One region of the Rossellomorea marisflavi genome, then DNA from elsewhere that is predicted to be linked to it. Evidence: riboswitches for the same ligand, from Rfam matches in the RefSeq annotation. Region 1 holds a riboswitch; each other region holds the start of a gene.

Region 1 (7,426 bases):
TCCCGAGGACGACGGCCGGCATCACGATCGACAGCCAGTTGCCCGGGGTGTAGGTTGCCGGGAACCACTTCCATTTGATTGAGAAGTTCAGGATGAAGATCAGCCCCTGCCAGAAGTTCGGGATGGACAGACCGATCAACGCCACGAACATAAACGTATAGTCAAAGAATGACCTTGGCTTCGTTGCAGAAACGATGCCGATCGGAATGGCGATCACAATTGCCATGACCAGTGAAATGATGGCCAGTGTCAGGGTGATGGGAAACTTCCTTCCGATGCTCGATGCGACTTCTTCATTTCCTGTAAAGGAAGAGCCGAGGTCAAAGGTGGCAATTCCTTTGATCGTGTTCCACAGCTGCACAAGATAAGGCTGATCCAAACCGTGAATGACATTGAATGCAGCGATCTGATCCTTTGTCGCTGTCTCCCCGAGTATGTTCGCTGCCGGATTGAACGGGGATAGGTACAGGATGGTGAAGACAAGGAATGCGACTCCTATGATGACGAATAAGCTCATGACGAGGCGTTCGAATATGTATTTTACAAAATGATTGCTGTATAAGAGCAGTAGTAGATACATAGGGAGACCGGGTAGAGCAGATAGAATCAGGAACGTCGGGTTCAGGAGTAGGGACCCGAAGGTTTCTTTATACGTGATCTTCCGTTCGTCCTGCAGGGTGAGCTGTTTGACCGTCCTCTCTTCAGCCGTTTCATCCAATCTTTCCTGAGCGAGTCGTTCGGCTTTTGCCTTGATGGCTGAGGATGATGCCTGTTGATTGAAGAAGATGTTCTTTTTTTGAAGTTCTTCTTCGGCGCGTGTTACGTAAGTGGCTTTCACTCCTTCTTCGATCAGTCCCTGTTTCATTTCGTGAAGGAGTTTCTGATAAGGGTCGTTCCTCTTCCTGTGAAGATAGATGAAAAAGACGGCGAGATGGACCGGTAATCCGAGAATCAGAATGAAGATGTGATAAAGATTCCGTCGCTGCATCTTTTGATAGGTATCTTGGAACATCGGGGTTTGTGCATAGGTGCCAGTAGCTTTCGCCGTTTCCATGTGAAGCGTTGCCCTCCTTTGCTAAAATACAAATTGCATAATTCCGATCTGTTTAGTATATTTTAAATACACATTCTTGAAAAATCAATGTAAACTTTAGAAAATTTAACAAATCGTCCTGGCAGGTGGAAAAAGTGGAATCAATTCTTAAAGTAGACAATTTGCATATCTCATTCCAATCAAAGGAAGAGGAATTCGATGCAGTGCGCGGTGTAAGTTTTGAAGTGAAAAAAGGCGAGACCCTGGGCATCGTAGGGGAATCGGGTAGCGGGAAAAGCGTGACGGCACGATCGATCATGAGGCTGCTACCATCGCCACCCTCGTATATGAAGGAAGGGGAGATCACGTTCCTCGGCGAGAATCTCGCGGAGAAGACCGAGAAGGAGATGGAGTCCATACGCGGTTGTGACATCGGCATGATCTTTCAGGACCCTATGACATCCCTCAATCCGACGATCCGGATCGGGAACCAGATTGCCGAGAGCCTCGTGAAACATCAGGACCTGACACGGGAACAGGCGAAGAAGGAAGCCATCGATATCCTGAAACAAGTGGGTATCCGCAACAGCGAGGAGCGGTATAGTCAATATCCCCATGAGTTCTCCGGGGGGATGCGCCAGCGCGTGATGATCGCCATCGCCCTTGCCTGCAGACCGACCCTCCTGATTGCCGACGAGCCGACGACGGCCCTCGATGTCACCATCCAGAAGCAGATCCTGAATGTCATGAAACATATGCAGGAGAGGTTCGGAACGTCTATCATCCTCATCACCCATGACCTTGGGGTGGTGGCCGGTATGTGTGACGCGGTCGTGGTCATGAAAGAAGGAGAAATCGTGGAACGGGGGACAACAGAAGAAATCTTCGCCTCACCAAGGCATCCGTATACAAAGAAGCTCCTGAACGCCCTCCCGCGTCTCGATGAACCGAAAAAATCTAAAAAGGATTGTTCACCAGACAAGCCGCCACTCCTTGATGTATCGTCCCTGCGTCAGCATTTCGACCTTGGAAAAGGCCATACCTTGAAGGCGGTGGATGATATCTCCTTCTTTATCCGTGAAGGCGAAACATTGGGGCTTGTGGGAGAATCTGGTTCAGGTAAGTCGACGACGGGTCGGGCGATCTTGCGGTTGAATGAACCGACAGGAGGCATCGTCACCTATGAAGGAATGTCGGTCAACGGCATGACGAAGCGTGAAATGAAAGCGATGAGGCGCCATATGCAGATGATCTTCCAGGACCCCTATGCGTCACTCAATCCCCGTTTCAAAGTAATGGATATCATCGGTCAGGCCCTTGATATCCACGGGCTGTGCAAAACGAAGCAGGACCGGAAGCGGCGTGTGGAGGAACTGCTTGAAATGGTGGGGCTTCAGGCTTCCCATGCGAAGCGCTATCCCCATGAGTTCTCCGGTGGACAGCGACAGCGGATCGGAATCGCGCGTGCCCTGGCGGTGGAACCGAAGTTCATCGTGTGCGATGAGCCTTTGTCGGCCCTTGATGTATCGATTCAGGCACAGATCGTGGAGCTTCTTCAGGATCTTCAGAAGCGACTGGGGCTCACATACCTCTTCATAGCTCATGATTTATCCATGGTGAAGCATATCAGTGACCGGGTGGCCGTGATGTATGCCGGGAAGATCGTCGAGCTTGCCGAAAGCGAGGAACTCTATACCAACCCTCAACATCCATATACTAAGTCCCTGCTATCTGCCATCCCGATTCCTGATCCAACGATCGAGAAGAAGAAGGAGCGCGTCCTTCTGGAGGAACAAACGGATGCAGATCGCTACGGGTTGCAATCATCGGAGCTTGTCGAAGTGTCGAGTGGCCACTGGGTGGCAGTACCGGTGGAAGCAGGCGCATAAATTAACAAAAGGGTGTCCCGACGTTTCGGGACACCCTTTCTATATTGATGTTAGTTTCTTGTTCTTGATACGTATGGATAGATCGGATCACGAAGGAGGAATTCATAGGTTTTACCATTCACGATCCCAACAACATGATCCCCATCATACAGATCAAGGAGGAATTGTGCCATTTCCTTCGCAGTATGGTATTTGGGCAGTGCTTTTTCATAGTCAAACTGATCGGAATCAATGGATCGTTGGGCGAATTCCGTTTCCGTAGCGGCAGGGGCAAGAACCTTCGCTGTCATCTTCGCACCGGATTCGGAAAGCTCTCTCGCAAGTCCTTCCGTGAAGGCACTCACATAGAATTTGGTCGCACAGTAGGTGACCGCATCGGCAACGATCGTGTAGCCGCCGCCTGAGGAAATATTGATGAGCTGCGTTCCTTCGACCTGTGAGAAGTCGCGCACGTATAGGGTGGAGAGGATCGTGAGGGCTTCGATATTGAGTCTCATCATCTGTTCGATCTTGTCCAGATTTTGTTCGCCGACGGGATCGAAATTACCGAAACCGGCATTATTCACAAACGTCTCCAGCTCAAATGACTTGATCTCTTCATAGAAGGAATGAGCGTTGGAGGTAACGGACAGGTCGGTGGAGAAAAGTTTGATATCCAGGTCAGGATGGGCCTTCAGGATGCGGTCCTTCAACTCCTCAAGGTTCTCTTTCCTTCTGGCAGCAAGAATCAGATTCTTCCCCCGTGCTGCAAATGCCAGAGCGGCCTCATAGCCAATCCCGGAGCTTGCTCCTGTAATGACGGTATATTTCATGGTACTTCCTCCTCGATTAGGTTATAAGCAGATTGTAAGGCATAGGATGCTCGTTGAGCCAATGATTATACTCGGTCTGTCTGCACAGATGATGAATGAAGGCCCCCTGTGGTTGAGAGTTGTCCGGCCACCCTGTTTCTGAAATAATGGTGGTATGAGGAAGAATGAGGAAGGGGAGACAGCAATGAACGGCTGGAAACGGTTAATCGCGTTGATTCCCATCATGTTGTTGATGGGTGCATGCGGACAATCCCCAAGAAATACAGCGCCGGTGGAAACGGATGCAACAGAAACAATTGATGCAGAGGAAGCGGGAAGAGAAGATGCCCCGGAACAGCCTGATGAAACATCCGACCAAGTATCACTCGGTGAAGAGGATCAAGAAGCATCGGACTCTTCCGGGGATGATCAGGACAGTCAGGAAGCGGAGGAGCCTGCAGAGGATGGCGAATCATCGGCACGGAATGCTCCTGGACCGCAACGACCAGTCGGGGAATCCGGGTCCACTGCAGGCATTACGGATGTGGAAACAGCCATTGAGTTCTTAAAGGATGAGCTGAACGTGGCATCTGATGGAGATATCCTGATTGATGAGGGTGATGGCAAGCCCCAAACCGATGAAAAAGGGACCTATTATACCCTCCATCTCATATCACAAACCCTCAAAGATGAAGGAGGAACAGGGGAAGTCGGGGCATTCAGGATCTATGAAGACGGACGATATGAGATGGAAGACTGACTTCTCGAAAAAAAGGACCGGAGGCAGTTGATATGCCTTCGGTCGATATGGATCATTGGGGGTAAAGATGTTGAGCCAATCTTACAGCGTCAAAACCAACCTGTCAAGTGGGGATTTAGTTTTAATTCATAGTTTCACTGTAGGATTTATGGTTGACAAAGAGTGAATTGTAAGATAATTTAATCTATACTACCTTATAAAGAGTCGGGGAAGGAATCTGGTCCAACGATCCCGCAGCAACCTCCAAATGGAAGGTGCTCATTCCAGTAGGCAACTTCAGCCTGGCAGATAAGGGGAGAGAGTAATGTACATCTCCTTATGGGAGATTTTTTTTGTATATAAATCCGATTAAATCGATTGGATTAATTAGTCATAACGCTGAGGCGCAGATTTATACACTTTAAAAGGCGCGCATGTAGAGGCCTAGCCATAGGGGAAACAGTGTTCGAAGGCACATACAAACCGTAAGGAAAATCTACTAAGATAAAAGGAGAGGGTAAGATGAGCTGGTATACATCCATTCCATGGGAGGGTACCCACCTTCCTGCAGCCATACAGTATCCTGCTACACGTCTCGGCGTCCATCCGGCCGTCATCATCTGTCATGGTTTCGTCGGTTCAAAAGAAGGCGTGGACCGATTATTCGTGAAGGCTGCACATGAACTCAGCTCACACATCGTCGTACGTTTCGATTACGACGGTTGCGGAGAAAGTCTGGGGGAGTACGGCTTGAATACAAAAGATCGCTTCATTGCACAGACGAAGGCGGTCATCGGGTTTGTGAAGCAGATGAAAGGGGTGGACCCGGAGAGCATTGCCTTGATCGGCCACAGCCTTGGGGGGGCAGTGGCCCTTGAAGCAGCCATCGAAGAAGAAGTTCGCCACCTTGCCCTCTGGTCGGCGGTCGGCTCTCCCCGGCATGATCTTGGACGCATTATCGGAGATGATGTGGAAGAAGCCATCTTGCGGGACGGGAAGGCAGATTATTTGGGCTATGAGCTGAAGCGAGAGTTTCTCACGACCCTTCAAGGGTGGGACCCGATACGGCGGGCAAATGAGTATATGGGGAATGTCTTGCTTGCCCACGGTGACCAGGATGAAGAAATCTCCGTCGATTACTGCTCCCTCTATCACTCAAACTTCTCCAATCGGCGTTCGGGAGAGGTAGAAAAGGCAATCATTCCGAAAGGGTCCCATACTTACTCAACTTCAGGGGCCTTTCGACAACTCCTTGATTTCACTCGAGGGTGGCTTTTACAGGTTCAATCCACCGGCTATGATCATGCCAATGGGCTATAAATGGTAGTTTCTTACCGGTTATTCCTACTCTTTCATTAAACGACAAAATATTGTTACTATTCTATCAAATAAGTAGAGGAGGAAACCGTTTGAAAAAATCTGTCGTATCCATTGCTCTTGCGACGACCCTATCGTTTGGCGCTGTTGGACTTCAACCAGCCATTGCAGGGGCACCTGAACCAGGAAAGGAGCTCTTGCAAAATCCGCATGAGCGGAATCTGATCAAGAAAATCGATTCGGAGCGAATCTATCAGACGATCGATCAGCTTCAACAAATACCGAGGGTAGCCGGGACAGAATCCGAGGCAAATGCCATCAGGTATGTAAAACGACAATTTGAATCGTACAGGTATGACGTGACACTTCAACCCTTTACCTTTATAGGGTACACGGCACCTACTGCAATCGAACTGTCAGGGGTGCAAGGCGAGTGGAACCCGGATGCATTCACTTACTCGGTTAGTGGTGATGTGTCAGGCGAGCTCGTTTCTGCAGGACTTGGAAGAGTAGGAGACTTTGATGGAGTAGATGTAGACGGGAAGATCGTTCTTATCCAGCGAGGGGAAATCACGTTTGCACAGAAGATCGTCAATGCGTCTGAAGCAGGAGCCGCAGGGGTCATCATCTACAACAATACGGATGGCTCGCTGAGCGGGACATTGGGAGAACCGGATGATCGCTACATACCGGCCATCACCCTTTCCAAGGCCGAAGGAGAAGAGCTGCGCCGACATATCGGAGAGACCGTCCGGCTGACAATCGAGGGAGCGGAAACATCGGAGCGCACCTCTCACAATGTCATTGCCTCGAAAGCTCCGGTCAATAAGAAAAAAGCAACGGATGATGTGCTTATCATCGGGGCCCATCATGATTCAGTAGAAGGGGCTCCTGGCGCGAACGATGATGCGTCGGGTACAGCTGTTACCTTGGAACTCGCAAAGGTGTTCAAAAATGTACCGACAGATACAGAGATACGCTTCATTACATTCGGGGCTGAGGAATTGGGTCTGCTGGGGTCCTATCACTATGTAGATTCCCTGCCGCAAATAGAACGTGACCGGATTATCGGGTACTTCAATCTCGACATGGTGGGTAGCAGGGACGCAGGTGATCTGGTCCTCCGCACACTCGATGGAAGCCCGAACCTCGTAACGGAGCTATCCCAGGCTGCGAGCGAGCGATTGAACGGATTCCCGACGCCGATCGGTGAAGGCGGCAGGAGCGATCATGTTCCGTTTGCTGAAGCGGGAATCCCAGCGGGAGCCTTCATCCACAGTCCGTTTGAGCCATGGTACCATACTCCCGAGGATACAATCGATAATATCAGCAAAGAGAAGCTGCAGGATGTGGCTGAAATTGTAGGGGCCGCGGTATATGAGCAGGCTCGTCCCGACCACCAAGGTCCGAAGCCTAAATCGGCTTCAAAGGTGAAAGCATCAAAAGATTCCGTCCAAGAAAAGAACATAAGGTAACCAAAAGCCTGCTGGCCGATCGGCCAGCAGGCTTCTATCATTCTTCGTAGTTGAACTGCCACTGGATGCCGAACTTGTCCGTAACCCCGCCGTAGAGGGGGCTCCAGAACGTTTCCTGCAGAGGCATATCCACATGGCCATCTTCTTTCAGGCGATCAAAGAGTGCTGTTAGTACGTCCTTA
Region 2 (7,426 bases), 1.1 Mb from region 1:
CGTCGGAACTGAGTCTGCCCACCGGCACATTCAACCCCACGTAATTCAGCCCCTCTTGCTTTTGAGGCTTTACTCCGTAAAAGTAGCCTGCATTCCATCCCGTTACGGCATCTTCCCCACCATCAGGTAGCTCGACATACTCCAATAGTTTTTCCTTGAACTTTTCAGGTCCCCAGTCGGCAACGAGGAACTTCAAACGGGCGAGATGCCTCTTCTCCCTGTATCCAAAATCCCTGAAGATCGTGGTTACAGCAATCGTTACGTCCTTTACCTGATGAGGTTCGATGAATACATCCAGCGTCTCGGCAAGGAATGGTCTGGCAGACAGTCCGCCACCAACCTTCAGGTGGAATCCTGCCACCTTCTTTCCATTAATGACCTTGGTGGCCGGAACGAAAGATGCACAGTTGATTTCAGCATTGGATGCATTGTTGATGTTCGAAGAGATGGAGAGCTTATATTTTCTCGGAAGATTTGAGAAATCTTCATTGAGCTGGAAGAAGTCATACACTTCCTTCACGATTTCCCTTGTATCGAACAGTTCATCCGGATCGATACCTGTCAATGGATTACCGACGATATTCCTTGTAATGTCACCGCAAGCACCTGCGGAGGAAAGGCCGACTTTTTCAAGACGCTCGAAGATGTCGGGAATCTGTTCGATTTTCAGCCAGTGGAACTGGATTGCCTGTCGCGTCGTGATGTCATACACATCACGACCATACTCTTTACAGATGGCTGCAAGTTCGACGGCTTGATCATAGGTAAGGATGCCAGAAGGGACATTGACCCTCATCATGAAATAACCATCTTCCTTTGGACGTTGCAAATACAATCCTGCCCATTTGAACTTATCCCACTCTTCCTTCGGGATCGAAGAAAATCCGTTTTTAGCATACTCAGGAATGTCCTCCAGTATGGTCAACCCATCGCGCTCAAGCTTCCATTGTTCGGTTTTGTTCAATTTCTCATTTTGTTCCCAGTGCTTCTGATAAGCCATGCTCTCCACTCCTTAGATCAATTGTTTTACTTGAAGATGATTCCAGATCTGTTCAACGCACTCGTCTATCGAATGTTCTTTTGTGTTCAACGTGATTTCAGGATTCTCCGGCTCCTCATAAGGGGCGCTGATCCCTGTGAAATTCGGGATCTCCTGATTCCTCGCTTTTTTGTATAACCCCTTTGGATCTCTCTTTTCACACTCATCCAGTGGACAATGAACATAGACCTCGAGTAATTCTCCTTCTCCAACCAGGCTGCGGACCACTGCACGATCTTCCCTGTACGGTGATATGAAAGCCGTGAGGACAATTTGTCCGCTGTCCACGAATAGCTTCGACACTTCACCGATCCTGCGGATATTTTCTTTGCGGTCCTTTTCATTGAAGCCAAGATCTGCATTCAATCCATGGCGGACATTGTCCCCATCGAGTACATACACTTGCTTCCCTTCTTGGAATAGTCGATGGGACAGGGCGTTTGCAACCGATGACTTCCCGGAGGCAGATAGCCCCGTGAACCAAAGGATGAAGCTGCCATGGCCATTTTTATTTCGGCGGTCTCCTTTTTTTACGGCACTTTCATGCCAGACGATATCAGACATGATCTCTCCTCCTTACTGTGATCCTTCCTTCTTCAATCCTTCAATGAGCACGTTGATGACTTCCGGTCTTGAGAAGGTGCTTGGAGGGACTTCACCGGCCCTTAGCATACCGCGCACCTTCGTTCCCGACAGGATGACCCGGTCCTCTTTCCCGTGGGGACATGTTTTCGTCGTGGCCATTCCTTCACATTTCTGACAGTAGAAGCTGTGCTCGAATTTTAATGGTACGATGCCAATCTCATCCTCGTTAAACTGCTCAAAGATCTTCTGTGCATCATAGGTTCCGTAATAGTCCCCGACCCCGGCATGATCACGGCCCACGATGAAATGAGTGCAGCCATAGTTTTTCCTCACCAGCGCGTGGAAGATGGCTTCGCGAGGTCCTGCATACCGCATGGCTGCCGGGAATACCCCCAGGAACACACGGTCCTTAGGGTAATAGTTTTTGAGAAGGACTTCATAGCTTTCCATCCTGATCGAAGCCGAAATATCATCTGACTTCGTTTCTCCGACGAGGGGATTGAGGAATAAGGCATCCACTGTTTCTAGAGCCGTCTTTTGGATATATTCATGAGCTCTGTGAACCGGGTTCCTGGTCTGGAATCCCACAATCGTCTTCCACCCTTTTTCATTGAATGCTGCTCTCGTCTCCACAGGATCGAATGTGTGAGCTTCGAAGGGTTTATTCAAGCGCTTATGTAGGGTGATTTTCCCTCCCACATAGATGGGGCCACGGTGGAAAAGCTTTTTGACTCCGGGATGCTCAAGGTCTGTGGTTCCATAAACGAGCAGCGCCTCTTTTTCTTTATCAGGGGTGAAGATTTCCTGTACATCGATCGATCCGTACGTTGTCCCGTCGTATACCAGCCTGCTTTTACTCCCGATCGTTAAGCGATCTGCAACCTCCTGCTCCACCGGCAGGGTGATCGGGATGCTCCAGACGGTCCCATCGGCAAGTCTCAGATTCTCGACAACACTCTTATAATCGGCTTCTTGCAGGAAGCCATTTATGGGACTGTATCCTCCTATCGCGATCAATTCGAGATCGCTCAATGAAATCTCATCGAGGGGAATCTCCGTCTTGATGGTCTCCACTTCCTCTTCAGGTGCATATGATCGTACCAGTGTTCCTCCATGTGGTTCTAAACTCATTATGTTTCCTCCTTCAATACAATCAGATTCCTCCACCATCTTCATGAACGGCCCGTTTTTCTTTTCGGATCGCCTTCATCAAGGATAATGCCCCTATCGTCGCGATCATGACCGAAACGGGAATGATGATGGAATAAATGTCATAATCAACCAACAGTTTTACAAGGAAATAAGAAATGCTCAATGACACAAGCGGTGAAACAATCCAAATTTTCACGATTTTCTTCACAATATCACTCTGGATGACTTCCCTTCCATTCCTCGCGGTTCCGAGTCCTATAATGGAAGAAGACGTCACCTGGACCAGTGGAACGGGAAGCCCGAAAATCGAACTGGTGATCACCAAGCCTGCACCGACGCTAGAAATGAGGATCCCTTCAGGCTTTGAAAACCTCGTAATCTTCTTTCCGTTCGTTTCGACTACTTTGGCACCCAACAGAAGCGCGCCTACTGCCACAAACGCTCCACCAAGCCAAACGGCCGGTCCCGCCTTCAGCATTCCGGCCCCCACCAGTGGCCCCACGGCATTGGCTACATTGTTCATGCCTGCTGAGAAGGCCTCCAGGAAGCCCGCGAGTATCAAAACGTACCCGATCCATGTATGATTGAATGTCCATCCCCGCTTTTCTAGCCCATATAGCCCTTTGGCCAGCAACCATGTAAGAATGAACGCCGTGAACGGGACAATCACCCAGAACACCATGATGGTGAACAGGGATTTTATGAATAGAACCTGATATGCTACACCCACTCCGACTACGGCACCGACTGTCACCTCACTTGTCGAAAGGGGAATGCCCATCAGGTTGGCGATGAAAAGCGAACAGGTAGCCGATATAAGAATGATGATCACTAACTTCGATGTCAGGATGCTCGATGGAATGATTCCCGACCCGATGGTCTTGACCACCTCACCACCTCCGAGGACTGCACCGGCAAGGACCCCGATGGAACAGATGACAAGGGCAACTTTCATTTTCTTGATGGCACCCGATCCGTAAGCGACCCCCATTGTCGCAGCCGCACCGCTTGCCCCGATATTCATGGCAAAGAATAAGCTGATGATAATGGCGATGATTTCCAGCATGTCTGCCCTCCTAGTGTAGCCCGCATTCCGTCTTGCCTTTGCCTGTCCATCTGCCCGATCTCAAATCATTCATATCGTATGCAGGGGCCGTACAATGGAAGCATCCGATGCTCGGGTAGCCTTTATCATGCAGCTCATTATATGGAAGGGAGTGTTTATGGACATATCTCCATACATCCTTCCATGTCCAGTGGATCAGTGGACAGATCTTGACGGACTTGAACTTGTCATCTTTATTGATGAACTGTGTATCTTTCCGCGTCGGTGACTGCTCGCGCCTAAGACCTGAAATCCAGGCATCCCCTCCTGAAAGCACCTCTTTCAGCGGATCGAGCTTCCTGATCTGACAACACTGATTCGGCTGTGTTTCCCATAATCGATCCCCGAATTGAGCTGCTTGTTCCTCAAGGGAGAGCGCGGGTTTTTTCATCTCGATTTGAAGGGAAGGGTACTTTTCTTGTACCTTTTTGATTGTTTCGTACGTCTCCTTGAAATGTACATCTGTATCCAGGAAGACGATGTTTGCATGGGGATTCACCTTGTAGATGAGGTCGATCAGGACCATTCCCTCGACCCCGAAGCTGCATGCGTACACAATCCTGTCACCATAATGCTCATATGCCCACTCCAATACGTTTAGAGCCCCTTTATAGGTGGGATCAACCTCGAAGTCCTGATCATGTTCTTTCCAATTTTCGTGTGTCAACACGTTGATCACCGCTTTCCTCATGCCCAAAAGAAAAAGGCATTCATGCACAGGAAAATAAATCCTGCAGATGAATGCCTCTAGTTTTTCTAGTCAGCATGATTATTTGATTCGTACTTTCTCATTCCGCTCTAATTGAATGACTTTACCATTTTGCACCACGATCGTGATGGAACCGAAGTCCATGTTTTCAAGCATTGAATTGATCGTATCCATCCATCCCGCCACATCTTCCTGTTTATCCTTCTTGTTCATCGACTTCCCCCCGGTTTCAACATCTGGGTCCATGGAAAAACAGCCCCCCATTTCGGAAAGCTGTTCAGGTATCGAACCTTATCTTCCAAAATGAGTCCCATTTTGCTGGAGTTAGCACCTTACAATACGTAGGTTGCCGGGTTTCATCGGGCCAGTTCCCTCCACCGCTCTGGATAAGTGATATTCATTTGAATAATTAAAATGATAACAGATAATTGAGATAAGTCAATCCGACTTTTTTGATAGGAATAATGAAATTGAACTATTTTTCACAAATTTGTTTCTTCCATGCCCTTAACTCAAGGTATTCACAGAATTTCGTTTCAACCACCTTTTTTTGTTGATGGGCTTATCCAAATTTATTCATCTTGAAGTATAAGTGTACACCCGTGAACCACAAAAAAATCGCGATCATAGAATCACGATTTTTTGTGGAGGAGGTTTTTCAGGAAGCCGGCCCACCTGATACATAAAGGATCTGTCCGTTCACGTATGATGAGCGCTCATCTGCAAAGAAGGCAACTGCATTGGCGACATCTTCTGGCTGACCGCTTCGCCTGGCCGGTATTTGTCTGATGCTCATGCTGACGAATTCTTCAAACGGCATCCCGATCCGCTTGGCGGTCTGTCGCGTCATATCGCTTTCAATGAATCCAGGAGCCACGGCATTCACGGTGATTCCGTATGGACCCAGTTCAACGGCAAGCGTCTTCGTCAATCCCTGAAGACCAGCTTTGGCAGTCGAGTAATTCGCCTGCCCCCGGTTGCCCAATGCAGACGTGGATGATAGGTTGATGATCCTCCCATGCTTTTGATGAACCATGAAGGTCTGGACCTCCCTCGACATCAGGAACGCCCCTTTCAGGTGAACGTCCATGACTGTATCCCAGTCGCTGTCGGACATTTTAAAAAGGAGATTGTCCCGGATGACGCCTGCATTGTTCACAAGGATGTCGATCCGTCCGAAGCGCTCAACTGTCTCCTCCACAGCTTTCTTCACCTCCTCGGGTCGGGATATATCCGTGATCCTTGTAAACGGTTCATACCCTTGTGCCCCTTCAAGCATCAATCCTAGTGCTTCTTCATCCGTATCTAGCACTGCGATCTGATGGCCCTCATGAGCAAGCCTTTCCACAACAGCCTTCCCGATCCCTTTAGCTCCACCGGTAACGACTGCCACCCTTTTTATATTCGTCACGTTCTATTCACTCCTTACATGAATGGTTGTTCATTCAGTAGGTTGCATCGTACAACAACCTCTCCTAGTAACAATTCGGCAAACCACGGAAAATTCCTGCCCATAACCGGTTGTAGACACACATGCTAAGGAGGTGTAAGAGTCACGAAGGTCCTTTTCAATCGATAGGTGAACACAACAAGAGCCCGGATCACCGCTGGGCTTTCCGGGCTCTGTTATCACACCAATAATTGAAACAGCGTCTTATCCTGATTGACACATTGATAGGCAAATCCCTTTTGGTTCATCCTGTCCAAGAGCCCAGGATAATCCTCACGATGCTTGAGTTCGATCCCTACAAGGGCGGGTCCGCTCTCTTTATTGTTCTTCTTCGTGTACTCAAAGCGGTTGATATCATCATGTGGACCAAGAACCTCATCCAAGAACTCCCTGAGTGCTCCGGCCCTTTGGGGAAAATGGACGATGAAATAATGCTGCAGTCCTTCAAAGATCATTGAACGCTCCTTGATTTCCTGCATCCGTCCGATGTCATTATTGCCACCACTCACGACACATACCACGTTTTTCCCCTTGATCTGATCGGCATACTGATCGAGGGCTGCGAGGGAGAGGGAACCTGTAGGCTCCGCAACGATCGCATTGCGATTATAGAGTTCCAGAAGGGTGGAACATACCTTACCCTCAGGGACCACCAGCAAATCATCGAGGACTTCCCGGCAAATTGTGTAGGTGATCTCCCCTACGTTTTTAACGGCTGCACCATCCACAAATGGATCGATCTCTGAAAGGGTGACATGCTTTCCTTGGGTCAGGCACTCATTCATTCCGGCAGCGCCCGATGGTTCAGCGCCGATCACCTTCGTATCAGGCGAAACGCTCTTCAGGAACGTCCCCATTCCCGCAGCCAACCCACCTCCACCGACGGGAACGAAGAGATAGTCGATCTGTTCCTCACAGTCATTGAGGATTTCCACTGCCACAGTTCCTTGTCCGGCAATCACATCTTCATTATCGTAGGGATGAATGAACGTCCGGTTTTCTTCTTCGCTGCATAGAATGGCTTTTTCATAAGCATCATCGAATGTATCACCTGTCAAGACGACTTCCACATACTCCCCTCCGAAGAACTTTACTTGGTCCACTTTTTGCTTCGGGGTCGTAGTCGGCATGAAGATCTTCCCGCGGCTTTGCAGCAGGTGACAGGAATGGGCGACACCCTGGGCATGGTTTCCTGCGCTCGCGCAGGCGATCCCGTTTTGAAGTTCCTTTTGGGTAAGTTTTTTGATTCGGTTATAGGCACCCCTGATTTTAAACGAACGTACGACTTGAAGATCTTCCCTCTTCAAATATACGTTACACCCGTACTTATCTGATAACAGGGGATTGAACTGCAAAGGTGTGTGAAGCACTACGTCTTTGATGCGC
Region 3 (7,426 bases), 630 kb from region 1:
CGAAGAGCTGATGGAGACGGTCAGAGTGGCGAGTCTCGGTCAGATTACAAGGGCCCTTTATGAAGTCGGAGGGCAATATAGACGCAATATGTAAAACGTATGAATCCGAACGGCTGCGCCCCTTTCATCCAGGCGCAGAGTTCGGTTTTTTTATCCTTTGGGGAATGAGTGCTTGCCATCTTTCTTTAGAAACTATAAGATGAGCGTATTCCCATGAATGGGTCCATGAAGCGGACAGTCCGGACCCTTATAAGAAAATGTTTGGTGAAATCTAGATAATTCTAGCATAAAGACTTGTAATTTGTTTATAATGGTGAATATGGTCTAAACCTGATAATGGACAATTTTTGCCCTTTTTTATTCTACCTAGTAGATTGTTTAAATAGAGAAAGGAAGTGCGTACATTGAGTTTAAAGCAATTATCCAAAGAAGAATTGCGTCAAACAGCATTTATCGAGCTTGCCCACGCCATCTTGAAAGAAAAAAAGCAGGCCCTTGGTTTCCAGGAAATCCTTGATGAAATCACTAGTCTGACAGGTGCCTCAAAAGAAGAAGTCAAATCAAGACTTGCCCAGTTCTATACAGACCTCAACATCGACGGTCAGTTCCTGGCCCTTGGTGATAACCGCTGGGGACTTCGTGAATGGTATCCAGTCGATCAAATCGAGGAAGAAACCGTTCCTACTATGAAATCATCTGCCAAAAAGAAAAAAGCGAAGAAAACCGATGAAGACGATCTTGACCTGGATGAATTCGAGGATCTTGAAGATGAAGACCTTGATTTCGAAGACCTTGATGATACGGAAGAGGACGATCTTACTGACGATGAGGATCTGGATGAAGAAGATGCTGACGACGTTGAAGATCTAGAGGAAGAAGAAGATCTCGATATCGATGAGTTCGATGAAGAGGATGAAGACGAAGAAGATCTCGACGAAGACGAGGAAGAAGAGAGCAAATAATCTCTCCATTCCATGTCCTGAATTCTATGCTTGACTTCTTCCTTTGAGGAAGGTAGTATTTTATTTGGGCTCCTCAAAAGAGGACTGATCGAGTATATCAACGCTCCCCTTACGATTTGTAAGCGGGGCGTTTTTTATTTTTTTCCGGGAAAGATCCCGGAAGACGGGCGTATCGGGGCGGATTTCGCTTCACCCCTTATAATCTCATGTATAACGAAAAAAAGAGGCTGTCTTTTTAACGATGATGCCATGGAATAATTCAAAGAATGGACTTCCCGTACTTTGAACATGATAAACCCATGGCGTGCGTACATAAGAGACACCCTCTACTTTTTTTGAACAAACTATATTCTTGAAGGGGGACATATACATGACTAAGTATATTTTCGTAACAGGCGGCGTAGTGTCGTCACTAGGGAAAGGGATCACAGCAGCGTCCCTTGGCAGATTGTTAAAAAATCGTGGCATCAGCGTCACGATCCAAAAATTCGACCCATACATCAACGTGGATCCGGGAACGATGAGCCCGTATCAGCACGGAGAAGTATTCGTTACCGATGATGGCGCGGAAACGGATCTTGACCTTGGTCACTATGAGCGCTTCGTCGACATCAATCTGACGAAATACAGCTCTGTGACGACAGGTAAAATCTACTCTACGGTCCTGAAAAAAGAGCGTCGAGGCGATTATCTTGGAGGGACGGTTCAGGTCATCCCTCACATCACGAATGAAATCAAAGAGCGCGTATACCGTGCCGGACGTGAAACGAATTCCGATGTAGTCATCACGGAAATCGGTGGAACGGTAGGGGATATCGAATCCCTTCCATTCTTGGAAGCCATCCGTCAAATCAAGAGTGATGTAGGTCGCGACAACGTCATGTACATCCACTGTACGCTTGTTCCTTACATCAAAGCAGCGGGTGAAATGAAAACAAAACCGACGCAACACAGCGTAAAAGAACTTCGCAGCCTGGGAATCCAGCCGAATGTCATTGTCGTCCGTGCAGAAATGCCGATGACTCAAGACATGAAGGATAAGATTGCCCTGTTCTGTGACATCGACAAGCATGCGGTCATCGAAGCGACAGATGCCGATACCCTTTACTCCATTCCGCTTTCCCTGCAGGATCAAAAGCTGGATGAACTTACTTGTCAGCACCTCAAGCTCGACTGCCATGAGCCTGATATGACGGAATGGACAGAGCTCGTTGAACGCGTCCGCAATCTATCGCGTAAAACGACGATCGCCCTTGTCGGTAAATATGTAGAGCTTCAAGATGCCTACATTTCCGTTGTGGAAGCACTCCGCCATGCCGGTTACCATTTCGACAGCGACATCCAAGTGAAATGGTTGAATTCAGAGCTCATCAATAAAGAGAACGTTCAAGAACAATTGGCTGATGCCGATGGGATCCTTGTCCCTGGTGGATTCGGAGACCGTGGTGTCGAAGGGAAGATCGTGGCAACCCAGTACGCACGTGAGAACAAGGTTCCGTTCCTTGGAATCTGCCTCGGTATGCAGCTTGCTTCCGTAGAATACGCTCGAAACGTCCTTGGACTCGAAGGCGCACATTCTGCAGAGTTGAATCCTGATACACCGCATCCGATCATCGACCTTCTTCCTGAGCAAAAGGACATCGAAGATCTTGGTGGTACACTGCGCCTTGGACTTTACCCTTGTAAGCTGACTGAAGGATCAAAAGCCTATGCAGCCTATGATGGAGAAGTGGTTTATGAGCGTCACCGCCACCGCTTCGAATTCAACAATCACTATCGTGAGCAAATGGAGAAAGCAGGATTTGTCTTCTCTGGAACAAGCCCGGATGGACGCCTTGTGGAAGTCATCGAGCTTAGCGACCACCCATGGTTCGTCGCTTCCCAGTTCCACCCGGAATTCACATCCCGCCCGACACGTCCGCAACCTCTCTTCAGAGATTTCATCGAAGCGACGCTTGCTTACGGAGAAAACTGATATCACTATGAATGAACGCCGCCGGGGCTTAATGCCGGCGGTTTTTTTGTGGAGTTAAATGTTTAATCCTCTGCTTTGGAAGAGAGGGGTAGGGGGAAGTTGGTAATAAACATCGGTAGTTGATCTTAAAGTCTTAAAGTTGAAAATAAACAGCCTAAGTTGGCAACACGGTTCGATGAAAAAACGGGAGTTGGTAGTAAAAAGTTAAAAGTCGATAGAAAAAATCGGAAAGTTGAAAATAAAATTGAAAAAGTCGGTCTGACCCCCTAATTCCTGACGTATGCTTCCTCAATCTCTAGTACTTTCAGTTTTTTAATTTCTATACACTCTTCTTCACTTTTCAGATACCAGATGCAGTTTTTTAAAGTGAAGAAGAGCGAGATCCTATTCCCTGTTATAGACGTATGTTCATATCGACAGGATAACCCGTTTCTCTATACGTCTCATGAAATTGTAAAGGGGCCATTCGTTTCAAGCTGCCGTGGAATCGTCTTTCGTTATAAAAAGTCATGAACTCGTCTACTTCATAATAAGCCTCTTCAAAGTACTCAAACTCAAAGCGTCTGAATAAATCACGCTCCATGATACTGAAGAATGACTCAATATACGCATTGTAATTGGGTGAACGTGGCGGAATTCGTTCATGGAGAAGGTGATGCCCCTCGCAAAATGCCCCGAATAAGTTACTTACAAACTGGGGGCCGTTATCAGTTCGGATGATAAGCTGGTTTTCACCACTTGGCGGTGTGGAAACTCCCCTTCTAAAAAGCGCTTCTTCTAACATGGTGGTAATGTCTTTGGCCGTGCACCGCTGCCCTCGATAATGTCCAACAATGGAGCGATCCAGTACATCAATGGCACAGGCTACAAAGAAAAACCTTCTGGTTTCTGAAATCATTCCGTACTTGATATCAACCTGCCAAAGTTGATTTGGAGCGGTGATAATTCGATTACGAACCAATCGTTTAGGATACGTTGGATTTCCTTTTCGTTGGGGAAGAAGGAGCCCTAATTTCCGACATAACCTTCCCACCTTTTTATGGTTGATTTTAATATGGTGATTGACCTTTAAGAAATGGGTTAAATTCTTGATTCCATAGGTTGCGCCATCTCCTTCGACAGCTTCCATAAGGTACTCTTCAATTTGTTCATCTGGGATGCGAACCCCTGTTGTAGTAAAGGAATATCCAGGTACAGGGCGACCTCTCTTCCCCTTAGAATCGCCTGCTTCCTCTGCCTCGGTATGGTAATAGTAAAGGGACCTGTTGATTCCGGTAGCTTTCGTCAATTTGGTAATGGAGAATCCCTCCTTTGCCCATAGGTGAATTTCCCTTAAGACCGTTAGGATCGGAATGGGGTTTTTTTTAGGAGATTCCGAAGCATGGCGTTTTCGAGTTCCTTCTCACCCAATAATTTTATTGCCTGTTCGTATTTGGCCTTTAGTTCTTCTTTCGTTGGATCAATCGGCAATGACACAACGTCTGAATCCTCCATCTCTTCACGTACTTCCTCTTCATATTCCTTTATCCATTTGGATAAAGTAGGTCTGGAGATTCCAGCGTTTCGTGCGATAGTGGTATAATTTCCAGATTCAAGAGCCAACCGAACATAGTTTTTCTTAACCTCTTCTAATACTTCAATCTTCCTTTTAGGCATCAGACTACCCCTCCTCAGTTCCCTAAATTAGATAATTTCAGTGTACGATGATACGTAGAGGTTGTCTAAAGGAATTAGGGGGTCGTAAAGAAGTCGGTAATAAATGCGGGTGAGAATCGAAAAAAAGTGCCTGAAATGCTGAAAAACAGTTGAATTTACGATGAATTGAGGGTTGATAGAGCCTAACTGTAGCCCCATTACACCCCATATTTCCCATTCGACAAAAAGCGCCCTTCCTTTTCTTGAAAAACCCATAATTCACTATAAAACTCCATCCCCTGTGGACCATCTTACTACCCTTTCAGCGGTTTATTCATACGTAATAGTCACCACAGGTTGGACGGAAGCGGAAGTGGCTCGACTGCCTCCCCGCGGAAACCAAGTCCCTGCAGCGAAAGGAAACGGACCCCGTTCCTGTTCATTGCTTTTTGAAGGAGAGATCGATTAGGTTCTAAACTTATAGAATTCCAAAAAGAATATTGACAATATTCACTCACCTCGTTAAGATATCCAATATGTAGTTAAAATTTCATAGTTTTCTCTTATAAAGAGTTGGCAGAGGGACTGGCCCGATGATGCCCGGCAACCTACCGTATATACGGAAAGGTGCTAAGACCTGCAGGATGTGATTCCTGAGTGATAAGAGTGCGTTCATCCGTACATACACCTCTTTTCCTCAGGAAAAGAGGTTTTTATTTTTGTAGAGAAAAAATGAGGCGGGAAGATCCCGGAAGGAGAAGAGAGAATGAAAAAGGTTTTATCAGTACTCTTATTTGCGACACTACTCACCACACTGGCTGCCTGTCAGCCGAACGTATCGTCAGAATCCAAAGGGGAAGAAAAGCAGGGGACGTCCGAGCACCCGCTGGCAGGGAAGAAGATTGCCTTGATCATGCAGATCAACCTGGGGACGTTCTCGGCCCAGTATATTGAAGGAGTGAAAGAGCAGGTAAAGAAATTCGGCGGGGAAGTACAGGTATTCACTTCTGAAGGGGACTTGGCCAAAATGTCTTCGAATCTGGATGCGGCCATCAACCAGAAGTTTGATGGAATCCTCATTGACCACGGGACGAAGGAAGCGTTGCAATCAGGAGTGGAAAAAGCAAAAGAAGCCAAAATCCCGGTCGTCGTGTTTGATGCCGATGTGGAATCTGATGGTGTGACCGTCCTTGAACAGGGGGATCAGCAGATGGCGGAACAGACCCTCTCCAAACTCTCTGATGAGCTTGAAGGCAAGGGGAATATCGTGAAAATCTGGGTGGCAGGATTCGCTCCGATGGAAAGGCGTCAAGTCGCGTATCAGGAGTTCCTGAAAGAGAACCCGGATATCAAAGAAGTGGCTGCATTCGGAGCGGCGACCAACAACACGGCCTTGGATACCCAGGCACAAATGGAAGCGATCCTGAAGCAGTATCCGAAAGGAGAAATCGATGCGGTATGGGCCGCGTGGGATGAATTCGCCAAAGGGGCCGTCCGTGCCATTGAAGCAGCAGGGAGAAACGAGATCAGGGTGTACGGAATCGATATGAGCGACGAAGATCTCCAGATCATTCAGAAAGAAGGAAGCCCATGGGTGGCGTCCGCAGCAGTGGACCCGAAGGATATCGGCCGCGTGCAGGTCCGCTTCCTTTACCAAAAGCTTGACGGGGAGGAAACGCCTCAGACGGTGAAGCTTGAACCGGTCTTCGTCGAGAAAGAGCAGCTTCCGGAAGAAACGATCACCACCGATCAATTGAGTGAGCATATCGACGGCTGGGGGGCGAGCGAACAAGGGTATTCCGACGAGTTGAAGAAGCTCGAGGCATCATTTGAATCGTAAAGGAGTGGACGATATGTCTGCTGTAGTGGAAATGGTGAAGATGAACAAAGCGTTTGCCGGGGTGCAGGCACTGAAGGAGGCTTCTTTTGAAGTAAGGGCAGGAGAAGTGCATGCGCTCTTGGGGGCAAATGGTGCAGGGAAAAGTACGCTGATGAAAATCCTGTCCGGCGCATATGAGCAGGATGAAGGGGAGATCCGCCTGAACGGGGAGAAGGTGACATGCCGCACGCCTAAGGAAGCAAAGGACCATGGGATCCACTGTGTGTATCAGGAAGTCGACACGGCGCTCATAGCTGGGTTGAGTGCCATGGAGAATATCTTGCTGGACGATTTTTCCCCGGGAGGATCCTTCCTCATCCGGAAGAAAGCGATGGAGAAAAAGGCGGGGGAAGGGTTGAAGCGGATCAAGCATGAATCGATCCCTTTGCAGGAACCGGTGGGCAGGCTCAGTCTTGCGGATAAACAGATGATTTTATTGACGAGGTGCCTCCTGAGGGATGCCAAGGTCCTGATATTGGATGAGCCCACTGCCCCCCTCAGCTCTACGGAAACAGAAAAACTGTTCCGTGTCATTGAAGAGTTGAAGGCGTCTGGCGTTGCCATCATCTTCATTTCCCATCGGCTGCCGGAAGTCTTCCAGATCTCCGACCGCATCACGGTCATGAAGGACGGCGGTACGGTGGGAACGTACGAAGCGCAGGAAGTCACGCCGAGGGCCATCGTCGAAGCGATGATCGGGGGGACATACAAAGAGGAGTTCAACCGGAATCAGTCGGTGACCGGTGACGTATTATTCGAGGCAAGTGGTGTTTCGGATGGTGCGTTGCTGAAGGATATATCGCTCACCGTACGTGAAGGGGAGATCGTAGGCGTTGCCGGGCTTGTCGGCGCAGGCAAGACCGAACTTGCCAAGTCGCTCTTCGGGGCCGTGCCGGCCAAAGGCCGATTCAAGCTGAAGGGAAAAGAGATCGGCCACTCCAGCCCTGTGGATGCGGTCCGTAACGGTCTTGCGCT
Region 4 (7,426 bases), 200 kb from region 1:
TTCCACTTGAAGGGGATGGGCGTAGAAATAGGCAGGCTGCCTCACCGGGATATCCGGTTTGATCCCTTTCTTGTGGATCCAGTTGCCGTCCGGCGTCAGCCACTTGAACATGGTCAGCTTAATGTTGCTTCCATCTCCCATCGGAACGGCCTGCTGGACGGTTCCCTTCCCGAAGCTCTTCGTGCCGATCAGTGGGTAGCCTTCCGTTTCCTTCAGGGCACCGGCAAGGATCTCGGAAGCGGACGCACTTCCTTCATCGATGAGCACCACCACCGGGTAGGCTTTTTTCTTCTCTTTGTCGGAGAAGCTCTTCATCACTTCACCGCTCCGCTCCTGGATCTGGACGAACGGCTTATCCTTTGTCACGAACTCCTTGAGGATTTCATTGACGGATGACAACAGGCCTCCAGGATTCCCGCGGACGTCGATAACGAGACCGCCAAGATCCTTCCCTTCAAGTTCCTTGAGCTGCTTCTTGAAGTCCTTTGCCGTATTCTCGGAGAACGTTGTAATCTGGATATAGCCCATCTCCTTGCCGTCCACTTTCTTTACGTCGGAATGAACGGTTTCAACCGGAATGTCGTCCCGCTTGACCCCGATGGAGAGAGGTGCAGATAAACCTTCCCTCTTGATGCCGAGCTTGACTTCGGTCCCTTTTTTCCCGCGAATCTTCAAGGTGGACTCAAACAGATTGAGTCCCTTGATACTCTCTCCGTTCACGGAGATGATTTCATCATTCGGTTTGAGACCCGCTTTTTCTGCCGGTGAATTTTTAAATGGTGCGACGATCACGAGCTTTCCGTCGAGGATCGTGATTTCGGCTCCGATCCCTTCGAAGGAAGAATCCAATGCGTCGTTGAACTGCGCTGCCGTTGCCGCATTCATATAGACCGAATACGGATCATCGAGCGTTTCGAGCATCCCCTGGATCGCTCCTTCCACCAGCTCCGATTTGTCGACGTCCTGGAAGAATTTATCGCTGATGAGGTCATAAGCGACCTCCACCTTATGGAGCTTATCATTCGAGCTCTGATCCAGTTCCGCAGTTTCATCGGGACTGCCCGTCCATTCCAGCCCCCCGTACATGGCTCCCGCCCCCACAAGCATGCTGAGTGTGATGGTCATGAGCTTCTGGCCCTTCCTGTTCATACGTCTCCCCCCGCCTCTTCATAGAAAAAGACACCGCACAAGAACGCGCTGGTCAGCGGTGCGATGTCTTTGCTTATTCCACTATATGATGACGGGGGACAAGTTATGATCATTTCACCCTTGAAACAAGGGGCTTGTTTTCTTCAAGATGGGAAGACAGGAGCCCTCCCCATTTCTCGAATTCAACGAGGAATCCATCATGACCGAACTTCGTCGGGATGAAATAATGCCTTCCCTTCGGCACGGAGCGCGCGAATGCTTCCATGGAGGCGGATGGATACACGAGATCTCCTTCGTAGCTGATGGCAATCAGCTCCGGATAAAAGGAGTCAGCGGGATCGTGATCGCGCCCCCTTTGGAGGTCATGAGAGTTCATCGCCTTCAAGAGGGTCAGATAGCTGTTGGGGTCAAAACGCCGCCCGAGCTTCACACCCTGATAGTCCAGGTAGCTCTCCACGTTATAGACGCCTTCCTTCTCCTGCCGTTGGAATCGATCATCGAACAATTCCGACGTGCGGTAGGTGACCATCCCCACCATGCGCGCCACTTCAAGCCCCTTCAGTCTTGTGCCGGGAGGATAGTCTCCTCCGTTGAATTCAGGATCCTGCTCGATGGCCGTGATCCCGATATGATTAAAGGCGAGGCCGTAATCGTTCAGTGCAGGCGTGACGGCGAGGGCGAAGATCTTTTTCATGAAGCGTGGATGCAGGATCCCCCATTCCAGGGCCTGCATTCCCCCGAGAGATCCTCCGACAACGGCTTCCACCTTGTTGATAGCAAGCTCCCGGAGAGCCAGGTACTGGGCATTCACCATATCCCGTATCGTGATGACCGGGAAATGGGATCCGTATCGTTTGCCGGTCTCGGGATCCTCTGATGCAGGACCCGTGGCCCCCTCGCAGCCTCCGAGGACGTTGAAGGCGATGACGTTGTAGCGGTTGGTATCGATGTAGGAGCCTGCACCGATCAAGCCGTCCCACCATCCCTTATCTTCACTCGTCCCTTTCACGATATGGGTGCCGGTGAGGGCATGGCAGACAAGGATGACGGGACCTGATTGATTCCCGGTACGTTCATAGGGCAACCTGACATTCCGGAGGGTTTCTCCGTTTTCAAGGACAAGGGACGGAAGGGTGACGGTGTTCAATTCATATGGTGTCGTATCGCTACTCATTCCTCCGCCTCCTTCACACGTTTGACGTTTCGCGTGCCTTCTCGATGGCTTCATCCAGGGAAGAGATCAGATCCTTCGCTGATTCCAGGCCGACCGACAGCCTGACAAGGTCTTCCGTCACGCCCGTTGCCCTGATCTCCTCGTCGTTCAGCTGCTGATGGGTCGTGGAAGCCGGGTGGATGATCAGGGATTTCGCATCCCCCACGTTGGCCACATGGGACCAGAGCGAGATATTGTCCACCACTTTGCGTCCTGAATCCCGGCCACCTTTGATCCCGAAGACGACGATGGAGCCCGCGCCGTTCTCCAAGTATTTCTTGGCCAGTTGGTGCGACGGGTGCGAAGCGAGCCCAGGATAGGAGACCCAGGCAACCCCATCATGGGATTCAAGATGCTCGGCGATTTTCCGTGCATTCTCTGTATGGCGTTCGATGCGGAGGTGTAGCGTCTCTAATCCCTGCAGGAGAAGGAAGGCGTTCTGCGGACTCAGGCAGGCGCCAAGGTCACGAAGCAGTTGGACCCTGAGCTTGGTGATGAACGCCGCCGCCCCGACATCCTGCGCATAGCGAAGGCCGTTGTAGCTTCGGTCCTCTTCAGTGAATCCCGGGAACTTCTTGTTGTTCCAATCGAATTTCCCTCCGTCGATGACGACGCCTCCGATCGCTGTACCATGACCACCGATCCATTTGGTGGCCGAATGGATGACGATGTCTGCCCCCCACTCGATCGGCCTGGTCACATACGGTGTGGCGAAGGTGTTATCGATGATAAGCGGGATTTCATGTTCGTGGGCCACTTTGGCGACCGCTTCGATATCAAGGACATGAAGGCTAGGGTTGCCAATCGTTTCGGCGAATACGGCCTTTGTCTTCTCGTTGATGGCGCTTCGGAAGTTTTCCGGATCCGTTGGGTCGACGAAGCGCACGGTGATGCCGTATTTCGGCAGGGTGGTGGAGAAGAGATTGTAGGTGCCTCCGTACAGATTCGTCGCTGCTACGATTTCGTCCCCGGCTCCTGCGATATTCAGGATTGAGAGGGAGATCGCCGCCATGCCCGATGATACTCCGAGGGCCCCGATGCCGCCTTCAAGGAGAGCCAGACGTTTCTCCAGAACGTCCACCGTCGGGTTCATGATCCGCGTATAGATATTCCCCGGCTCTTCCAGTCCGAAAAGCTTCGCAGCGTGCTCACTGCTGTCAAACACATATGAAGTAGTTTGGTAGATCGGCACGGCGCGTGATCCCGTGGTAGGATCTGCTTCCTGTCCTCCGTGAAGCAAAAGTGTGTCAAAATCGAATGAATTCGTCATCGTACATTCCTCCTGAGTGTTTGTTTTAATGATTGGGTTTGTTCTGTGATGGATGATGGTCGGGGCTGAAAAGGGGCAAAAATAAAAACCCCCTTCCTAAGAAGAGGGTCTAATTGAATAGGGTCCTCCTCTTATCTTTCAGGCAATGCGCCTGCAGGAATTAGCACCTTTTCATGGCAAATATGCACATGAAGGTTGCCGGGTTTCATCGGGCCTAGTCCCTCCACCTCTCTGGATAAGAGCATTAAGTTGTAAGTGTTCGTTAGCAAGAATTATAAAGGCTATCCCCTCTGGGAGTCAAGGTTATTTTTAGAATTTTTCGTCTAATCTCCCATTGACGCCTGCCACTGCTGACTTGAGAGCGTTATGCTTTTTAAATCTCATGACACTTGCTGATCGCTGAAAGCATTTGTGATTTAATGTCTTCCGGGTCCTCGATTCCAAGTGAAATCCGGACCACATGCGTATTGATCCCGAGCTTCTTCTGCGCTTCCTCCGGAAGGGACCTGTGAGATGTCCCCAAAGGATAGGAAACCGTCGTTTCAACCCCGGCCAGGGACGGGATGATCTTGATCCAGCCAAGTGACTTGAAGAAGGTACTCATATCGGCGGATGGTTCAAGCTCGATGGTGACGATGGCTCCATGACCTTTCTCAGATAGATTATTCGGATAGTAGACGCGTTTGACCCATTCGTGCCTCCTGAGTTCGACGGCAAGGAGCTCGGCATTCAGGGCCTGCCTTTCCATACGGAGGGCAAGGGTCTTCGCTCCCCGGCAAGTGAGCCACGCCTCGAACGGGCTCAGATTGGCCCCAAGGTTGACGATCTTCGCTCTTGCCTTATCCACCAGATCCTGCCTTCCGGTCACAACACCTGCTGTGACATCACTATGACCGCCTATGTACTTCGTTGCGCTATGGGCGACGATATCAATGCCTTCAGTGAAAGGCTTACGGAGGAACGGGGTCGCAAACGTATTGTCGATCATCGTCGTGAGACCATGTTCTTTCGCCAGCTCCACCATGGCTGGAATATCCTCTACCCTCATGAAGGGATTCGTCACCGTTTCACTATAGAGAAGTTTTGTCGAGTCGGTGATCGCTGCTTCCACTGCATCCCGGTCGGTGAAGTCCACGAATGAAGTGGAAATACCGAAGCCCGCAAGCTCTTCCTTCAGCATATGGAAGGTCCCGCCGTACAGATCTTCAGCAGCAATGATATGATCCCCTGCCTGGACGACAGACAGGATCCCTACGAGGATCGCGGATAAACCCGATGAAGCGGCGACTCCTGCCGGTGCTCCTTCAAGGGCTGCTACAAGACCTCCCAGCTCATCAGGATTGGGATTCCCCGTCCGTGTGTATAGATAGGGTGATTTCCCCTCATAGAACCCTTCCAGTTCCTCCAGGGATGAAAAGGAAAAAGCAGATGTTTGATAGATTGGTGTAGTTTTACTTTTGATTTCCTCTGTTCCTTTCAACTGGCTATGTACGACCTTGGTGGTGAAATTCATTTCGTGGCCATCCTCTCTCTACGAAAATAGGTATGTAGAAGAGTGTACCATATTCAGAAGATTCCGAGAAGAAAAGTGGTTCAATTCATTCCTTCTACCATCTCTTTCATCATTTCCTGGTTCATCGGACCGAGGATTTTATGCTGGATGATTCCCTCCGAGTCGATCATGAACGTGGTCGGGATCGTAATGATGCTGTAGGCATCCCCGACGGCTCCGTCTTTATCAAGGAGTACCGGGAACGTGATCTCGTATCCGTCCACAAACTTTTGCGCCGCACCTTCCATACGCTCCTGGGACGTGAGGTTCACGGCAAGGATTTCTGCACCGGGCTCTTTCTGATAATATTCCTCCATATGGGGCATCTCAGCCTTGCAGGGTGGACACCACGTTGCCCAGAAATTCAAGATGACCTTCTGTCCCCTATAATCCGAGAGGCGCACTTCTTTTCCTTCCAGTGTGGTCAGGGTGAAGTCCGGTGGCTGATCACCTTTGGAAAGCCCCGTCTCCGCATCGGATAAGTCCATGGATTCACTCGCAAGCTGGGCTGCTGCGTCTTTTTCCTTCTGATCCTGCTGATGCCGGACGAAATTCACCAGGAAGATGGCGACGAGGACACCGATGAGTCCCAATGATAGTATTCGTTTGTTCATGTAATCCCTTCCTTTATAGGCCGGATCTCCGCACAGCCTTTCTGGCAATCAAATAGTAAATGGTCGATCTCAAATACCCTTTCTCCACTTCATAGCCCGCCGACTGAAGCTTCCTCACCAGATCATCGGAAGAAAGGCTGTTCCCCTGTGGGAGCGCTTCCGTTTCAATGATCAGCCAAAGACCGTCATCCCTGAGCATATCCCTGAGATCCTGGATCACTTTGACAAGATTCGGCAACTCATGGAGCACAAATCTCGTAATGACCTTATGAAGCGTGTTCTGTGAAAAACGGATATATTCAAATGACATATGTTCATAAAGGATGTTTTCTACCTGCAGTTCCTCCGCGCGCCGCTTCAGCTCTTCCAGGGCACCCCGGTCGAGGTCGACGGCATGCACATCGGTACTTACGATACACGCAATCGGAATCGTCAGAAAGCCTGTACCGCAGCCGAGGTCGGCCACATGATCCCTTTCATTCAACTCAAGTAGATCCAGCAGCTCTTCAGATGTGATTGTATTTGTTTCGGCAGCCATGGGGACTCCTCCTTTAGAGTGAAGATATCCCTAGCTTGCCCCTCATATGAATTATTACAGATGGAGGAGAAAAATCAACCCGGATCAACGCAAAAAGATCCCATGAGCGGGATCTTTTTTGTGAACATTTGTCAGGTCCGGTGAGACGAATGGGGCGTTATACGTAATCATTCCGATTTATAGAGCATGGGAAGGCTACTGCTCCTCCGGTTCCATGGAGAAATAAAAGTACTGGGTATCACCCTGTCTGAAGCGGTCGGTGCAGTCTATCCAAGTCATGCGGCTGAGGCGCAGGTCCATCTCGGCATTGATCGTTTCTTCGATCTTTCTCATTGTTTGGATGAATTCACCGAATGACAAGCTGAAATGGGCTGCTGCCTGCCTGTGAGGGGCATGTTTGACCAGGAGCTGCATGAACTCTTCTGATGTGGCAGACATACTTGCATATTCATCTTCAAGAGCCGTGACGAACTCATACATGCTTCTTTCCGGTGCCGGCAATGAAGCCACGATTTCCCTGCCGATGATTTCCATTAAGTGCTCATTCATCCCAACCACTCCCGATCGTCCTTACTTCATATTGTATTTTTTCATGAATCGTTCTGCGCGTCCATCCCTGTCGGTGAATTTTTCACGGCCCGTATAGAATGGGTGACTGTCCGAGCTGATCTCGACCTTCAAGAGTGGATAGGTTTTCCCGTCTTCCCACTCCATCGTTTCATTCGACTGTTTTGTTGAGCCTGTCAGGAAGGTGAATCCGCTGTTTGTATCCATGAAAAGGACCTCTCGATATTCTGGATGTATGTTTGTTTTCATGTCTTTTCCTCCTACCAGCTTGATTTTTTGACGCCTGGGATCTGACCTTTATGGGCATATTCCCTGAAGGCGATCCGTGACATATTGAATTTCCTCATATACGCCCGCGGTCTGCCCGTCACTTCACAGCGGCTTTTGAGCCTCGTTGGGGAAGAATCCCTCGGAAGTTTGGCAAGGGCCTCGTAATCTCCCTTTTCTTTCAGCTCCCTGCGGAGTTCCGCGTATTTCGCCACGATTTCACGGCGCTTCTTTTCTTTGACCACTTTTGATTTTT

The links. Region 1 has a riboswitch for S-adenosylmethionine ahead of K6T23_RS17650 (alpha/beta hydrolase). Riboswitches for the same ligand answer to the same signal wherever they lie in the genome.
Region 2: it holds a riboswitch for S-adenosylmethionine, as region 1 does, so the genes downstream of both, K6T23_RS11955 (DUF2292 domain-containing protein) here and K6T23_RS17650 (alpha/beta hydrolase) in region 1, are expected to answer to the same signal.
Region 3: it holds a riboswitch for S-adenosylmethionine, as region 1 does, so the genes downstream of both, K6T23_RS20630 (sugar ABC transporter substrate-binding protein) here and K6T23_RS17650 (alpha/beta hydrolase) in region 1, are expected to answer to the same signal.
Region 4: it holds a riboswitch for S-adenosylmethionine, as region 1 does, so the genes downstream of both, K6T23_RS18670 (O-acetylhomoserine aminocarboxypropyltransferase/cysteine synthase family protein) here and K6T23_RS17650 (alpha/beta hydrolase) in region 1, are expected to answer to the same signal.

The regions. Positions count from the first base shown of each region.
Region 1 covers NZ_CP081870.1:3,369,555-3,376,980, reverse strand. The annotation lists gene K6T23_RS17670 (ABC transporter permease) at 1-1,054, opposite strand, end outside; gene K6T23_RS17665 (ABC transporter ATP-binding protein) at 1,189-2,922, shown strand; gene K6T23_RS17660 (SDR family NAD(P)-dependent oxidoreductase) at 2,973-3,734, opposite strand; gene K6T23_RS17655 (hypothetical protein) at 3,919-4,473, shown strand; SAM riboswitch class I at 4,665-4,768, shown strand; gene K6T23_RS17650 (alpha/beta hydrolase) at 4,975-5,772, shown strand; gene K6T23_RS22220 (M28 family peptidase) at 5,862-7,244, shown strand; gene K6T23_RS17635 (VOC family protein) at 7,282-7,426, opposite strand, start outside.
Region 2 covers NZ_CP081870.1:2,282,913-2,290,338, forward strand. The annotation lists gene K6T23_RS11930 (nitrite/sulfite reductase) at 1-1,000, opposite strand, end outside; gene cysC (adenylyl-sulfate kinase) at 1,013-1,606, opposite strand; gene sat (sulfate adenylyltransferase) at 1,616-2,755, opposite strand; gene K6T23_RS11945 (sulfate permease) at 2,778-3,839, opposite strand; gene K6T23_RS11950 (phosphoadenylyl-sulfate reductase) at 3,853-4,551, opposite strand; gene K6T23_RS11955 (DUF2292 domain-containing protein) at 4,651-4,764, opposite strand; SAM riboswitch class I at 4,879-4,983, opposite strand; gene fabG (3-oxoacyl-ACP reductase FabG) at 5,249-6,001, opposite strand; gene ilvA (threonine ammonia-lyase IlvA) at 6,220-7,426, opposite strand, start outside.
Region 3 covers NZ_CP081870.1:3,996,858-4,004,283, reverse strand. The annotation lists gene icmF (fused isobutyryl-CoA mutase/GTPase IcmF) at 1-94, shown strand, start outside; gene rpoE (DNA-directed RNA polymerase subunit delta) at 405-962, shown strand; gene K6T23_RS20645 (CTP synthase) at 1,333-2,937, shown strand; gene K6T23_RS20640 (IS3 family transposase) at 3,332-4,264, opposite strand; gene K6T23_RS20635 (helix-turn-helix domain-containing protein) at 4,279-4,593, opposite strand; SAM riboswitch class I at 5,133-5,239, shown strand; gene K6T23_RS20630 (sugar ABC transporter substrate-binding protein) at 5,339-6,412, shown strand; gene K6T23_RS20625 (sugar ABC transporter ATP-binding protein) at 6,426-7,426, shown strand, end outside.
Region 4 covers NZ_CP081870.1:3,572,173-3,579,598, forward strand. The annotation lists gene K6T23_RS18660 (S41 family peptidase) at 1-1,149, opposite strand, end outside; gene metX (homoserine O-acetyltransferase MetX) at 1,259-2,323, opposite strand; gene K6T23_RS18670 (O-acetylhomoserine aminocarboxypropyltransferase/cysteine synthase family protein) at 2,337-3,632, opposite strand; SAM riboswitch class I at 3,761-3,874, opposite strand; gene K6T23_RS18675 (trans-sulfuration enzyme family protein) at 4,006-5,145, opposite strand; gene K6T23_RS18680 (redoxin domain-containing protein) at 5,226-5,798, opposite strand; gene K6T23_RS18685 (class I SAM-dependent methyltransferase) at 5,812-6,336, opposite strand; gene K6T23_RS18690 (hypothetical protein) at 6,532-6,885, opposite strand; gene K6T23_RS18695 (type B 50S ribosomal protein L31) at 6,907-7,152, opposite strand; gene rpsN (30S ribosomal protein S14) at 7,164-7,426, opposite strand, start outside.